One region of the Actinomadura chokoriensis genome, then DNA from elsewhere that is predicted to be linked to it. Evidence: riboswitches for the same ligand, from Rfam matches in the RefSeq annotation. Region 1 holds a riboswitch; the other holds the start of a gene.

What was found. A riboswitch is a leader RNA that binds a small molecule or an ion and turns the genes downstream of it on or off. The one in region 1 is predicted to bind glycine.
Region 2: it holds a riboswitch for glycine, as region 1 does, so the genes downstream of both, gcvP (aminomethyl-transferring glycine dehydrogenase) here and gcvT (glycine cleavage system aminomethyltransferase GcvT) in region 1, are expected to answer to the same signal.

The regions. Positions count from the first base shown of each region.
Region 1 is NZ_BAAAMW010000001.1:436,179-443,714, forward strand. Features, by position in the region: gene ABFX46_RS02070 (M50 family metallopeptidase) at 1-1,060, opposite strand, end outside; gene ABFX46_RS02075 (hypothetical protein) at 1,310-1,648, shown strand; glycine riboswitch at 1,699-1,794, shown strand; glycine riboswitch at 1,799-1,887, shown strand; gene gcvT (glycine cleavage system aminomethyltransferase GcvT) at 1,961-3,097, shown strand; gene gcvH (glycine cleavage system protein GcvH) at 3,111-3,500, shown strand; gene ABFX46_RS02090 (serine hydroxymethyltransferase) at 3,497-4,753, shown strand; gene ABFX46_RS02095 (L-serine ammonia-lyase) at 4,810-6,180, shown strand; gene ABFX46_RS02100 (helix-turn-helix transcriptional regulator) at 6,190-7,158, opposite strand; gene ABFX46_RS02105 (VOC family protein) at 7,270-7,536, shown strand, end outside.
Region 2 is NZ_BAAAMW010000007.1:29,000-36,535, forward strand. Features, by position in the region: gene ABFX46_RS17030 (MerR family transcriptional regulator) at 291-887, shown strand; gene ABFX46_RS17035 (lysylphosphatidylglycerol synthase transmembrane domain-containing protein) at 891-3,368, opposite strand; glycine riboswitch at 3,640-3,734, shown strand; glycine riboswitch at 3,735-3,846, shown strand; gene gcvP (aminomethyl-transferring glycine dehydrogenase) at 3,906-6,776, shown strand; gene ABFX46_RS17045 (tetratricopeptide repeat protein) at 6,902-7,536, shown strand, end outside.

The sequences.
Region 1 (7,536 bases):
TCAGCGACCCGAGCAGCATGACGAAGAACGACACCTTCTCGGCGGCGGTGTAGTCCTGGGAGGCGGCGACCTCGCCGCCGATCCGGCTGACGCCGACGACGCCGACCGGGCCGTTCGGGTCGCGCTTCTCATCGCTGAACGCGGCGTTCCAGACGCCGACCATCTTCTGCGGCATCCGCACCAGCGCGCCCGTGGTGCGCGCGGTCAGGTCGACCATCGTGCTCGCGACCGCGCCCGGGCCCTGCCGCTCCATCGCCTGGATCGGGGTGATGCCGAGGAACCCGACGTTGACCACCTTGTCGTGGTCCTTGAGGTCGTACATCTGGTTGCGGGTGATCGGGACGTTCAGCTTCACGTCCTGCCCACCGCGCTCGACGGTCATCGGGACCGTCCTGCCGCCGTTGTCGCGGATCAGGACCTGCAGCTTCTCGTAGTCGCCGTCGATCTTCCTGCCGTCGAACGCCACGATCCGGTCGCCGGCCTTGAGCCCGGCCTGCGCGGCCGGCGTCGGCTTCGCGTCCTTCGGGCACTCCGTCGTCTGGGACTGGCTGGCGGGCACCATGCATTCGAGGACCTCGCCGATGACCGGCTGCGACCGCATCGTGCCGATCCCCATCAGCAGGATCGCGAAGAACATCACCGAGAGCACCAGGTTCATCGCCGGGCCGCCGAACATGATGAGCAGCTTCTGCCACCACTTCTTGGCGTAGAAGACGCGGTCCTCGTCGCCGGGGCGGATCTCCTCCAGTGCGGCGCCGCGCGCCGACTCGATGAGGCCCTGCCACGGACCGGTGCTGATCTGCCGGACCTGCCCGGGGGCGTCGCCCTTGCGCGGCGGCAGCATCCCGATCATGCGGATGTAGCCGCCGAGCGGGATCCACTTGACGCCGTACTCGGTCTCGCCCTTGCGCTTGGACCACATGGTCGGGCCGAAGCCGACCATGAACTGGGTCGTCCGCACCTTGAAGAGCTTGGCGAAGGAGAAGTGGCCGAGCTCGTGCAGCGCGATGGACACCAGCAGGCCGAAGAACAGGATCAGCATCCCTGCCAGGTAGACCATCCGGCAATGCCCCTCAGCTCGGTGCACCCGCGCTCACCGCGGGTGATCTCGATGACCAAAACAGAGTACGCGAACGGCCCCGGTTCGGTTGAAGTCAACGCGTGGACGCGGCATCCCGGGCGCCTGCGAGCCCCCTTTGAGGCAGGGTGCTAAATCGTGCGCGCGTCATTGGCACGTGCCTGAATAGCCGGGCACCGCCCCACCCGCGCATCATGGGCCGATCTCACCCCCTGAGCACGGAGGTCCCCTGTGAAGCGCGGTCACGTAGGCGTGCTGGTGCTCGTGCTGGCGCTGAGCGGATGCGGCGGCTCCGACGGCGGGGACGCGGGCGCGTCGCCGCCGCCCTCACCGGCCGCCTCAGCACCGGCCTCGGCGCCGCCCGGCACGGCGCCCGGCAATACCGCCGCGACGCCGGTGCCCGAGGTGTCGCGGGCGACCGAGAGGTTCAACAACTGCATGCACGAGCAGGGGGTCGAGCTGCCGAGCCCGAACCCGTCGACCACGCCCGACAAGCAGGACCTCGAAAAGATCAAGGCGGCCCTGCGGGCGTGCGTGAAGTCGATGTCGGCGTCGCCGCCGGCGGGCTGACGGAGGGTGGTCGCAGGGCGGGGGCCGCTGCTAGATTGGCGGCCAGCCGACGACCCCGTGCGGGAGAGTCCCACGCAGCCGGTGTGGGACGCCGAAGGAGCAAATCCTCCCCGGAACCTCTCAGGCCCACGGACCGCACGGGTCAGGCGACCTCTGGAAAGCGGGGACCCGGTCCCCCGCCGAAGGTGAAAACCCGCCGCCCGGCGGCGGGTGAAGCTCTCAGGCGCAGATGACAGAGGGGGAGGCACCGCGACGCCCGGTGCGCGAGTGGGACGATGGACCACGCGCGCCCGCGACGAAGGAGCCGAACCGATGTCCGCCGACCCGTCCGCCGACCCGAAGACCACGCCGCTGCACGACGTCCACCGGGACCTCGGCGCGACCATGGTCGACTTCGCCGGGTACCTGATGCCGCTGCGCTACAAGAGCGAGACCGCCGAGCACGAGGCCGTCCGCACCGGCGCGGGGCTGTTCGACCTGTCGCACATGGGAGAGATCTTCCTGTCCGGGCCGGGCGCCGGTGCCGCGCTCGACTACGCGCTGGTCGGGAACCTGTCCTCGATGCCGGTCGGCAAGGCCCGCTACACGATGATCTGCGCGCCCGACGGTGGCGTCCTCGACGACCTGATCGTCTACCGGCTCGCCGACCGGGGGGTGGCGGGGCGTAGCCATGGGGGCGAAACACAGACCTTCATGGTCGTCGCGAACGCGGCGAACACCGCCGTCGTCCGGGACGCGCTGGTCGAGCGGGCCGCCGGCTACGAGGCCGCCGTCGACGACCGCACCGACGCCTACGGGCTGATCGCCCTGCAGGGCCCCCGCGCCCAGGAGATCCTCGAAGGCTTCACCGACGCGCCGGTCGCCGACCTCAAGTACTACGCCGTCCTCGCCGAACGCGTCGCGGGCGTCGACACCCTGATCGCCCGCACCGGCTACACGGGCGAGGACGGCTTCGAGCTCTTCGCGGACGCCTCCGACACCGCCGCGCTGTGGCGCGCGTTCGCCGCCGTGGACGGGGTCGTCCCGGCGGGGCTCGCAGCGCGCGACTCGCTGCGCCTCGAAGCGGGCATGCCGCTGTACGGCAACGAGCTGACCGCCGAGACGACGCCGTTCGAGGCGGGCCTCGGCCGGGTCGTGAAGCTGGACAAGGCCGTCGATTTCGTGGGCAAGACCACCCTGGCGGCGCAGGCGCAGACCCCGCCGGGCCGTAGGCTCGTGGGGCTGGTCGCGCGCGGGCGTCGCGCGCCGCGGAAGGGGTACCAGGTCGTCACGTCCGGCGGCACGCCGTGCGGGATCGTGACGAGCGGCGCCCCTTCCCCCACACTGGGCAGGCCGATCGCCCTGGCCTACCTCGACAGCGGCGTCGAGGACACGTCCCTGGCCGTGGACGTCCGCGGCCGCCCCGAGCCGGTGGACGTGGTCGACCTGCCCTTCTACAAGCGTTCCTGAAAGAGAGAGAATCGTGAGCGTTCCGGAGCAGCTCCGCTACAGCGAAGAGCACGAGTGGGTGTCCGGCCTCGGCGGCGAGGACGGCATCGTCACCGTCGGCATCACCGCGCACGCCGCCGACGCCCTCGGAGAGATCGTCTACCTCGAGTTGCAGCCGTCGGAGGGCGACACCGTCGAGGCGGGCGAGCCGTGCGGCGAGGTCGAGTCCACCAAGTCGGTCAGCGACCTGTACTCCCCGGTCAGCGGCGAGATCACCGCGATCAACGCCGCCGTGGTGGACGAGCCGAAGGTCATCAACGACGACCCGTACGGCGAGGGCTGGATCTTCAAGGTGCGGATCTCCGACGAGCCGGGCGACCTGCTCGACTCGGCCGCCTACGAGAAGCTGATCGAGGAAGCATGAGCCTCTACGACTCCCTCGCGACGGCCGACCCGGAGGTCGCCGAGGCCGTCGCCGCGGAGCTGCGCCGCCAGCAGTCCACGCTGGAGATGATCGCGTCGGAGAACTTCGCGCCGGTCTCGGTGCTGGAGGCGCAGGGCTCCGTCCTGACGAACAAGTACGCCGAGGGGTACCCGGGCAAGCGGTACTACGGCGGCTGCGAGTACGTCGACGTCACCGAGCAGCTCGCCATCGACCGGGCGAAGTCGCTGTTCGGCGCCGAGCACGCGAACGTCCAGCCGCACAGCGGCGCGCAGGCCAACACGGCGGTGTACTTCGCGCTGCTGCAGCACGGCGACACGATCCTCGGGCTCGACCTCGCGCACGGCGGCCACCTCACGCACGGGATGCGGCTGAACTACTCCGGCAAGACGCTGAACGTGGTCCCGTACCACGTCCGCGCGGAGGACGGCCTGGTCGACATGGACGAGGTCGCCTCGCTCGCGGCCGAGCACCGTCCGAAGATGATCGTGGCGGGCTGGTCGGCGTACCCGCGGCAGCTCGACTTCGCGGCGTTCCGGGAGATCGCCGACTCGGTCGGGGCGCTGCTCATGGTCGACATGGCGCACTTCGCGGGCCTGGTCGCGGCGGGGCTGCACCCGTCGCCCGTCCCGTACGCCGACATCGTCACCACGACCACGCACAAGACGCTCGGCGGGCCGCGCGGCGGGCTGATCCTCGCCCGCGAGGAGTACGGCAAGAAGATCAACTCGGCGGTGTTCCCCGGCATGCAGGGCGGCCCGCTGGAGCACGTGATCGCCGCCAAGGCCGTCGCTCTGAAGATCGCCGCGTCGGAGGAGTTCCGGGCCCGGCAGGCGCTCACCGTGGAGGGCGCGAAGCTGCTCGCGGAGCGGCTCCTCGCCGAGGACTCGGCCAAGGCCGGCGTGAAGGTCCTCACCGGCGGGACGGACGTCCACCTCGTCCTGGTCGACCTGGTCGACTCCGAGCTCACCGGGCGCGACGCCGAGGACCGCCTGCACGACATCGGCATCACGGTGAACCGGAACGCGGTGCCGAACGACCCGCGCCCGCCGATGGTCACCTCCGGCCTGCGGATCGGCACCCCGGCCCTCGCCACCCGCGGCTTCACCGCCGAGGACTTCGCCGAGGTCGCCGACGTCATCGCGCTGGCGCTGCAGCCGTCCTTCGACCGGGACGCCCTGTCGGCCCGGGTGAAGGCCCTGGCGGACAAGCACCCCCTTTATCCGAACCTGTGACGTCTCCGCGCCCCCTTCCGCCAGCGGGAGGGGGCGCAGCTACAACGAGGTAGCTCATGGCCATCAGTGTTTTCGACCTGTTCAAAATCGGGATCGGCCCTTCGTCGTCCCACACCGGCGGCCCGATGGCGGCGGCGCACCGTTTCGCTCGTGGCCTGGAACGCGACGGCCTGTTGGAGAAGACCGCGTCGGTGCAGGTCGTCCTCTACGGTTCGCTCGGCCTCACCGGGAAGGGCCACGGCAGCGACAAGGCCGTCATCCTCGGTCTGGAAGGCGACAAGCCCGAACTGGTCGACGTCGACCGGGTGGACGAACGCCTGGCGGCGATCCGCGAACGCGGAGCGCTGAGCCTTTTCGGCGACCACGACATTCCTTTCGTGGTCAACGAGCACCTCCACTTCGAGCGCAAGGAATCGCTTCCCGGCCACCCCAACGGCATGCGTTTCACCGCCCTTGGCGACTCCGGCGAGGAACTGCGCTCGAAGGTGTACTACTCGGTCGGCGGCGGCTTCATCGTGGACGAGAACGCCACCGGCGCCGACCGCATAAAGCCGGACGACACCGTCCTGCCGCACCCCTTCGACACGGCCGCCGACCTCCTGGACCGCTGCCGCGAAACGGGCCTGTCGATCTCGGCTCTGACGCTGGAGAACGAGAAGGCGTTCGGCCGGTCTCCGGAGGGGATCCGCGAGGGCCTGCTGAACCTCTGGCAGGTGATGCGGGCCTGCGTGACGCGGGGGTGCGCCCGCGAGGGCCTTCTGCCCGGCGGGCTGAAGGTGCGCCGCCGCGCACCGCAGCTCCACCGCCAGCTCTCCACCGAGAAGGCCTCGGATCCCCTTCACGCGATGGACTGGGTCACCCTTTTCGCCCTCGCCGTCAACGAGGAGAACGCCGCCGGGGGCCGTATCGTCACCGCTCCCACCAACGGCGCCGCCGGGATCATCCCGGCCGTCCTGCATTACTACGACCGGTTCCTGCCCAGCGACGACGACGGCATCGTCCGGTTCCTGCTGACCGCGGGCGCGATCGGCGTCCTGTTCAAGCAGAACGCCTCCATTTCCGGTGCCGAGGTCGGCTGCCAGGGCGAGGTCGGGTCCGCCTGCTCCATGGCGGCCGCCGGCCTCACCGAGATTTTGGGCGGCACCCCGGAGCAGGTGGAGAACGCCGCCGAGATCGGCATCGAGCACAATCTGGGCCTTACCTGCGACCCGGTCGGCGGGCTGGTCCAGGTGCCGTGCATCGAGCGCAACGCGGTGGGCGCCATCAAGGCCATCAGCGCCGCCCGCATCTCCCTTCGCGGCGACGGGCGCCATTTCGTCACCCTCGACAAGGCCATCAAGACGATGCGCGACACCGGCCGCGACATGCTCGACAAATACAAGGAGACGTCGCGCGGCGGCCTCGCCGTCAACGTCATCGAATGCTGATCCGTACGGTCAGCCGTTCGCGGACATCTCCGCCAGGCGGCGGGCGAGGCGGGCGGTGGCGGCGCGCAACTCCGGCGGTTCCAGGATCTGCGTCGTGAAGCCGAGGCGGGCGATGTGCACGGCGAGCCAGTCGATGTCGTCGCCGCCCACGGTGAGCAGGCACCAGCCGTCGCGGTCGTCCTCGACACGTCCCACCTGGGGCGGTATCAGCTCGCGCACCTGGTCGGACGCGGCGCGGAGCCGGACGCGGGCGAGGTACCGGTAGGGCGCCTCCGTCACGGAGCGCTGGACGTAGGCGACCGGGTCCGGATGCTCCCTCGGCCGGAAATGCCAGGTCGTCGGCGCGGCATCGCGCATCCGGTCCAGGCGGAAGGTGCGCCAGTCGCCGCGGTCGACGTCCCAGGCCATGAGGTACCAGCGGCGGGCGGTGGCGACCATCCGCACCGGCTCGACCGTGCGCCCCCGCTCCTCGCCGCCGCGGGCGGCGTACCGGAACCGGACCCGGACGGCGTCTCGGCAGGCCCGCGCGAGCGTCACCAGCAGCTCCGCGTCGACTTCGGCCCCGGGGCCGACGAGGGTCTCGGTGGCGCCGTGCACGGCCCGGACCTCGGCGCGCAGCCGGGGCGGCATCACCTGGTCGAGCTTCGCGAGGGCCCGCAGCGCCGCCTCGCCCGTCCCGGCGACGGTGCCGCCCGACGCCAGCCGCAGGGACACGGCCGTGGCGATCGCCTCCTCGTCGTCCAGGAGCAGGGGCGGCAGCCGGGTGCCCGCGCCGAGCCGGTAGCCGCCGCCGACGCCCGCCGTCGCGTGGACGGGGTACCCGAGCGCGCGGAGCCGCTCGACGTCGCGGCGCACCGAACGGTCGGTGACCTGCAGCCGCTCGGCGATCTCGGCGGCGGTCCAGGACGAGCGGCGCTGCAGCAGCGCCAGCAGCCGCAGCACCCGCTCGGTCGTCCCCTCGGCGGTCACGCGGCTCATCGTTCCACAGATCGCGGAACGTACCTGTCCGCAATAGGGGAAAGACTGGCCTAGACGGCCTCCCCTCGCGGGAGGCCGAGTACCTCTACCTGCACAGGAAGGCGAGCTGACATGGCCCGCGATATCCAGATCACCTTCGACTGCGCCGACCCCGCCGCGCTGGCCGCGTTCTGGGCCGAGGCCCTCGGCTACCGGCTCCAGGACCCGCCCGGGGACTTCGCGTCCTGGGACGAGGCCCTGGCGGCGATGGGCGTCCCGCCGGAGCGGCGCAACGACGCCTCGGCGCTGACCGACCCCGCCGGCGCCGGGCCGCGGCTGTTCTTCCAGCGGGTGCCGGAGGGCAAGCAGGCCAAGAACCGCGTCCACCTGGACGTGCGT
Region 2 (7,536 bases), on a different contig from region 1:
GTGGCCTGGGGGTGCTGGGTGCGGGTGGTATTGGGGGAGGGGTGTAATAAATGCGCGCATCGTCCTGGACCTGGTGGTTTTTGGCGGCGGCGCATCGGGGTAGGAGTGCGTAGGTGGCGGAGGTGCGCAGTTTGCCCACGTGAAGCCGGTTCATCCGGGCATGCGACGCGCCGACGGTGAACGTTGACCACACCCTGACCGGCACCTACCGTGCTGGTGGAACACCCGTGGTGTAATTCGTCAAACCCCCTTGACGAACCGCCACGGGATGATAGAAGCCGGAGGTCCGCGTGGCGGTGAGCAGCGGCGAGGGCAAGGCGACCCCCGACAGGCACATGGCGTCCCGCCGTGCCGGAGAGCAGGGGCTGCTCTTCGACACGCAGGTGTCGGTGCCGCCGGAGGATGTCGGCTACCGCGGCCCGACGGCGTGCGCCGCGGCGGGGATCACCTACCGGCAGCTCGACTACTGGGCGCGGACGAGGTTGGTGGAGCCCAGCGTGCGCGCGGCGCAGGGGTCGGGCAGCCAGCGGCTGTACAGTTTCCGCGACATCCTGGTGCTCAAGGTCGTGAAGCGGCTGCTCGACACGGGAGTGTCGCTGCAGCAGATCCGGACGGCCGTGACGCACCTGCGCGACCGCGGTGTCCAGGACCTCGCGCAGATCACGCTGATGAGCGACGGCGTCAGCGTCTACGAGTGCACGTCGGCGGACGAGGTCGTCGACCTGCTCCAGGGCGGGCAGGGCGTGTTCGGCATAGCGCTCGGCCGGGTCTGGCAGGAGGTGGAGGGCAGTCTCGCGGAGCTGCCCGGTGAGCGGGCCGCCGCGGACCCTCCCGAACACCCCCACGATGAGCTCGCCAACCGGCGGCGCGCGCGCCGCACCGGCTGACGGTCAGAGCGACTCCTTGCGCTGCAGGTAGGTGAACGCCCCCCAGCCGGGCAGCACCGGCAGCCAGAGGGTGAAGAGCCGGTAGAGCAGGACCGCCGACGTCGCGGTCTCCGCGGACAGGCCCGAGATCGTCAGCGCCAGGGTGAGGGCGCCCTCCACGGCCCCCAGCCCGCCCGGTGTCGGCGCGGCGGAACCCACCGCGTTCGCGGTGAGGAAGACCAGGACCACGGTCGTCCACGGCAGCGAGCCGCCGAACGAGCGGATCGACGCGTCCAGGCACAGCACGAAGGCCAGGGTGAGCAGCAGCGTGCCGCCCATGCCCGTGAACAGCTTCTTCGGGGACTGCAGGACGTCCACCAGGCGGGGCACCACGCCCGAGAACATGCTCTTCAGCCGCGAGGTGACGACGCGGCGGACGCGCGGGACCGTCAGCGCCAGGCCGGCCACGAGGCCGAGCACCAGGACGGCGATCACGATCGTGCGCGACGGGGCCAGGTCCTGCGTCGCCTTCGTGGAGGAGCCCGTGAGGAACCCGAACAGCACCAGCAGCAGGATGTGCGTGACCATCCCGACCAGCTGGGACGCGCCGACGCTCGCCACCGCGAGGGTGGGGCGCACCCCCGAGCGCTGCAGGTAGCGGGTGTTGACGGCCACGCCGCCCACGGCGGCCGGGGCGACGAGCTTCACGAACGACGCGGCGACCTGCACCAGGACCGTCCGGCCCAGCGGCAGGCGCTCCGGGACGAAGCCCATCAGCATGAACGCCGCCGCGACGTAGCTCAGCGCGGCCGCGCCGAGGGCCGCGACGACCCAGTGCCAGCTCGCCGTGGCCGCCAGGTAGCCGACGTCCAGGCTCGTCACCTGCGGAATGACGATGTAGGCGGCGAACGAGAGGGCCACCACGCTGAAGATCGTCCGGGGGCGGAACCGCTCCAGCCGGGCCGGCGCCGCCTCCACCTCCGGCTTCAGCCGGACGATCTGCTCCCGGATCCGGGTCAGCGGCTCCCGGTCGCGGCGCAGCGCCTGCCGCGTCGCCCGGGACAGCGCGACCCGCTGCAGCAGCGGCACCGCGGCGCCGAGGGCCTCCTCGCCCAGCACGGCCGCGGCGGTCCGCACCGCCCGCTCCGGCCCGGTCCGCAGCGCCAGCGTGGTGAGGAGCTGCGCCAGGTCGAGCCGCAGCGCGAGGTCGCCCGCCGCCGTCTCGCCGGCGCGCAGGTCGGTGACGTAGGCGAGGCCGTCCTCGCCGATGAGCAGCGCGCCGCCCTCCAGCCGCCGGTGCGCGAGCCGTCCCGCCTGCAGCGACCGGAACTGCCGCCAGACGTCGGTCAGCAGATCGTCGGTGATCTCCTCGTCCGGGACGTCGCCGAGCCGCCGCCCCGGCACGCGCTCGTAGGCCAGCAGCGCCGCCTCCGTGCCGACCTCGCAGGTGCCGATGAGCCGCGGGGTGCGGACGCCCGCCGCGTCCACCGCGTACGCCATCAGCGACTCCTGCTCCAGCGACCGGCGCAGCGACCGCAGCGTGCGCCCGGTCGTGGTGGCGCGCAGCCGCAGCAGCCGCCAGATCCGGTACAGCAGCCCGGCGGTCTGCTGGTCGCGGTCCAGGACGCGGACCTCCAGGTCCCACTCGCCGTGGGCGCTCCGGCCGAGCGGCGGGCGGGGGCCGTACCCGGCGGCGGCGCCCGAGGCCAGGACGACGCCGTAGCGGCGTCCGTCCTCGGTGTCGTCGGACGGCTCGTCCAGCCGCGCGCCCCGCTTCGGCCGCAGCCCGAGCCGCTCCAGCGACGCGACGACCGCCGCCCCGGTCGGGCGCGGGTTCGGGGTGCCGACGGCGTACAGGGTGCCGTGGCCGATGGCGCGGCCGAGGAGGTAGGTGGCCGCGAGCGCGGCGACGGAGGCGTAGGACGCGGTCAGCCCGGTCAGCGCCGCCAGCCCGATCATGGTCCAGGTCGCGGCCTGCCAGCGGGCGCGGCCCGCCATCCCGACCGCGCTGACGAACGCGATGACCGGCGCGATGTCGGTGTGCACGGGCGCGGTCTCGGTGCCGCCCCAGATCAGCGAGTCGAGGACGCCGCCGGGCGCCGCCCGCACCACCAGGTCGTCCAGCCCGACGGTGATGCCGAACGCGATCACGGCGGCCAGCAGCGCGATCGCGACCCGCGTCCCGTCCTTGTGGAACAGCCGCTCGACCGCGAACGCGATCGGCACCGCCAGCACCCCGAAGCTGGACACCAGCGTCGCCAGCGTCAGCAGCAGCCGCGGCGCGTGCGCGGTGCCCTGCGCGATGTCGGTCTGCAACCCGTGCGTGGTCTGCTGCGCGATCGACACCAGCAGCATCACCGCGGCCAGCCCCACCACCGAGCCGGCGAACCTGATCGCGTCGGCGGGCCGCCGGATCCGGTCCGGCTGGGCGGGCTCGTCGACGGGCACGCCGGCGGTCGCGCCGTGCCGCGGGCGCACCATGCCGTCGCGGGTCTGTGTCACGCCGTACCGCCGCCCCGACCGTCCGTCATCGTGATCAGCGTCCCAGAAGCGGCGGCGCGGCGTCGAGTGCCGGGCCGGCGTCCGGCCGGTCGCGCGTGCACCCCGCAGCCCCATCTCCGCCCCCGTGGCCCGAGGTCCGTCTTGTCCCAGGTGAGTGTGCACATCGTACCGGCCGGTACGACCCGGGGGAGGGCGGCGGCGGCACCCGTGTCCGGGGCGGGACGACGGCCCGGAGCCGGTTTTGGGTAGGGTTTCGCCTAGGACATGCCGTCGACCCTGTGCGGGAGAGACCCCACGCGGCCAGCGTGGGGCGCCGAAGGGGCAACCTCCCCGGAACCTCTCAGGCAAAAGGACCGCTCGGGCGAGGCACCTCTGGAAAGCAGGCGTCGATCCCCGCAGCCGGGGAAGGGCGGCTCACCGAAGGGGAAACCCCGCCGCGCGGGTGAAGCTCTCAGGTGCCGATGACAGAGGGGGAGACCTGCCGCCGGCCCGTGCCGGCGGCGGACCTGAGCGACCGCAGCAGCCAGGAGGCCCTCCATGACCGCCCAGTTCTTCGCGCCCGTGGCCGCGCCGCAGCATCCGCGTTCGGCGTTCGCCGACCGGCACATCGGCCCCGGCCCGGACGAGCAGGCCCGGATGCTGGCCGCCATCGGCTACTCCGGCGCCGAGGCGCTGATCGACGCCGCGGTCCCCGCCGCGATCCGCACCGCCCGCCCGCTCGGCCTGCCGCCCGCGCTGAGCGAGACCGCGGCGCTGGACCGGCTCCGCGAGCTCGCGTCCCGCAACACCGTGCTGACGTCCATGATCGGGCTCGGCTACCACGGGACGACCACGCCCGGCGTGATCATGCGGAACGTCCTGGAGAACCCCGGCTGGTACACCGCCTACACGCCCTACCAGCCGGAGATCTCGCAGGGCCGGCTCGAGGCGCTGCTGAACTTCCAGACGGTGGTCGCCGACCTGACCGGGCTGCCCGTCGCGAACGCCTCCATGCTGGACGAGGGCACCGCCGCCGCCGAGGGGATGGCGCTCGCGCACCGCGTGTCCAAGCGCAGGGAGCCGGGGGCGTTCCTCGTCGACGCCGACGCGCTGCCGCAGACGATCGAGGTCGTCCGGACCCGCGCGGTCCCGCTCGGCATCGAGGTGGTCACCGCCGACCTGTCCGGCGGGCTGCCGGACGGCGACTTCTTCGGCGTGCTGCTCCAGTACCCGGGCGCGTCCGGGGCCGTCCGCGACCTCGCGCCGGTCATCGCGCAGGCGCACGAGCGCGGCGCCAAGGCCGTCGTGGCCGCGGACCTGCTCGCGCTGACGCTGCTGCGCCCGCCGGGGGAGTCCGGCGCCGACATCGCCGTGGGGTCCGCGCAGCGGTTCGGCGTCCCCTACGGGTTCGGCGGCCCGCACGCCGGCTACATGGCGGTCGGCGAGGGCATCCAGCGGCAGCTGCCCGGACGGCTCGTCGGCGTGTCGGTCGACGCGGACGGCGCGACCGCCTACCGGCTGGCGCTGCAGACCCGCGAGCAGCACATCCGCCGCGAGAAGGCCACCAGCAACATCTGCACCGCCCAGGTGCTCCTCGCCGTGATGGCGAGCATGTACGCGGTGTACCACGGCCCCGAGGGGCTGGCCGCGATCGCGCAGCGCGCCCACCGCCGCGCCGCCGAGATCGCCGCGGGGCTGCGCGCCGCCGGCGTGGAGGTCGTGCACGGCGCGTTCTTCGACACCGTCCTCGCCCGCGTGCCCGGCCGGGCCGCCGAGGTCGTCGCCGCCGCCCGCGAGCGCGGGATCAACCTGCGCCCGGACGGCCCCGACCGGGTCGGGATCGCCTGCGACGAGACCACGCTGCCCGAGCACGTCACCGCCGTCCTGGCGGCGTTCGGCGCCGCCCCCGCGGAGACCGCCGCCGAGGCGATCCCGGACGCGCTGCGCCGCGAGAGCCCCTACCTGACCCACCCGGTCTTCCACGCGCACCGCTCCGAGACCGCGATGCTGCGCTACCTGCGCCGCCTCCAGGACAAGGACATCGCGCTCGACCGCTCCATGATCCCGCTCGGCTCCTGCACGATGAAGCTGAACGCGACCGCGGAGATGGAGCCGATCACCTGGCCGGAGTTCGCGAACGTCCACCCGTTCGCGCCGATCGACCAGGCGGCCGGCTACGTGGAGCTGATCGGCGAGCTGGAGGACGCGCTCGCCGAGATCACCGGGTACGCGAAGGTCTCCGTCCAGCCGAACGCGGGCTCCCAGGGCGAGCTGGCCGGGCTGCTCGCGATCCGCGGCTACCACGCCTCCCGGGGCGAGGAGCACCGCGACGTCTGCCTGATCCCCTCCTCGGCGCACGGCACCAACGCCGCCAGCGCCGTCATGGCGGGCATGCGCGTCGTCGTCGTGACCTGCGACGAGGGCGGCAACGTCGCGCTCGACGACCTGCACGCCAAGATCGGCGAGCACCGCGACCGGCTCGCCGCGATCATGGTGACGTACCCGTCCACGCACGGCGTCTTCGAGGAGACGATCACCGACGTGTGCGCGGCCGTGCACGAGGCCGGCGGCCAGGTCTATGTGGACGGCGCCAACCTCAACGCCCTCGTCGGCCTGGCCCGCCCGGGCGAGTTCGGCTCGGACGTCTCGCACCTCAACCTGCACAAGACGTTCTGCATCCCGCACGGCGGCGGCGGCCCCGGCGTCGGCCCGATCGGCGTCCGCGAGCACCTCGCCCCGTTCCTGCCGAACCACCCGCTGCGCGCCGAGGCGGGCCCGGACACCGGCGTCGGCCCGATCTCCGCGGCGCCGTGGGGCTCGGCGGGCATCCTGCCGATCTCCTGGGCCTACATCGCGATGATGGGCCCGGACGGCCTGCGCGCCGCCACCGAGGGTGCGATCATCGGCGCGAACTACCTCGCCGCCCGGCTCGCCCCGCACTACCCGATCCTCTACACCGGCCGGAACGGACTCGTCGCGCACGAGTGCATCGCCGACCTCCGCAAGATCACCAAGGAGACGGGGATCACCGCCGAGGACGTCGCCAAGCGCCTCATCGACTACGGCTTCCACGCCCCGACCCTGTCCTTCCCGGTGGCCGGCACGCTGATGATCGAGCCCACCGAGTCCGAGGACCTCGCCGAGCTCGACCGCTTCTGCGACGCCATGATCGAGATCCGCCGGGAGATCCGGCGGGTCGCCGACGGCGGCTACGACCGCGAGGACAACCCGCTGAAGAACGCCCCGCACACCGCCGCCTGCCTGATCTCCGACGACTGGAAGCACCCCTACACCCGGGACGAGGCCGCCTACCCCGTCCCGTCCCTGCGCGAGGACAAGTACTGGCCCCCGGTCCGCCGCATCGACCAGGCCTACGGCGACCGCAACCTGGTCTGCTCCTGCCCGCCCCCGGAGGCCTTCGAGGACTGACGGAGCCGCCCCCCTGGGCGAATTCATGATCTTGATGGGGGTTCGTCGTGTCGTCGCGGGACGCGGCGGGGGCGGGTCGCTAGTCTCGGTGCGGAGTTCGTGGAAGCCGCAGAGGGCAGAGGCCGATGAGCGAGTTGCCGGACGAGACGTCCGACCCGGCGCAGATGTGCGAGGAGGCCCGCGACCTCGCCGAGAACGGCGAGGCCGGGCGGGCGGCGCTGCTGTTCGAGAAGGTGCTCGCGATGGGCGAGACGCCCTGCCGGGCGCGGGCGGCGCTCGGGCTCGCCGTCGTCCTCGACGACGCCGGGGAGGTGGCCCGGGCCCGGGAGGCGGACGCGGTCGCGATCGCCACCGGCGACCCCGAGTACGGGCCGCGCGCGGCCTACCACCTGGCGCTCACGCACGAGCGCGCCGGGGAGCCCGAGCGGGCGGCGTCCGCCTGGGGCGCGGTCGTCGACTTCGGCAACGCCGCCTACCTGCCGCCCGCCCACCTGGCGCTCGCCCGGATCGCCGACGACGCCGGCGACTTCGACGCGGCGCGGGAGCACTGGGAGGCCGCGGTCGGGACGGGCGACGCCGAGTACGGGCCGCTCGCCGCGCACGACCTCGCGCAGCGGCTGCTGGAGCGCGGCGACCCGGCGCGGGCCCAGCGGGTCCTGGCGGCGGGGCTCCGGCTGGTCGACCGGGCCGCCGCGCCGCACGCGTACGCGCGGCTCGCCGTCGCGCTCGGCATCTCCTACCTCGACCAGGCGATCGGAGC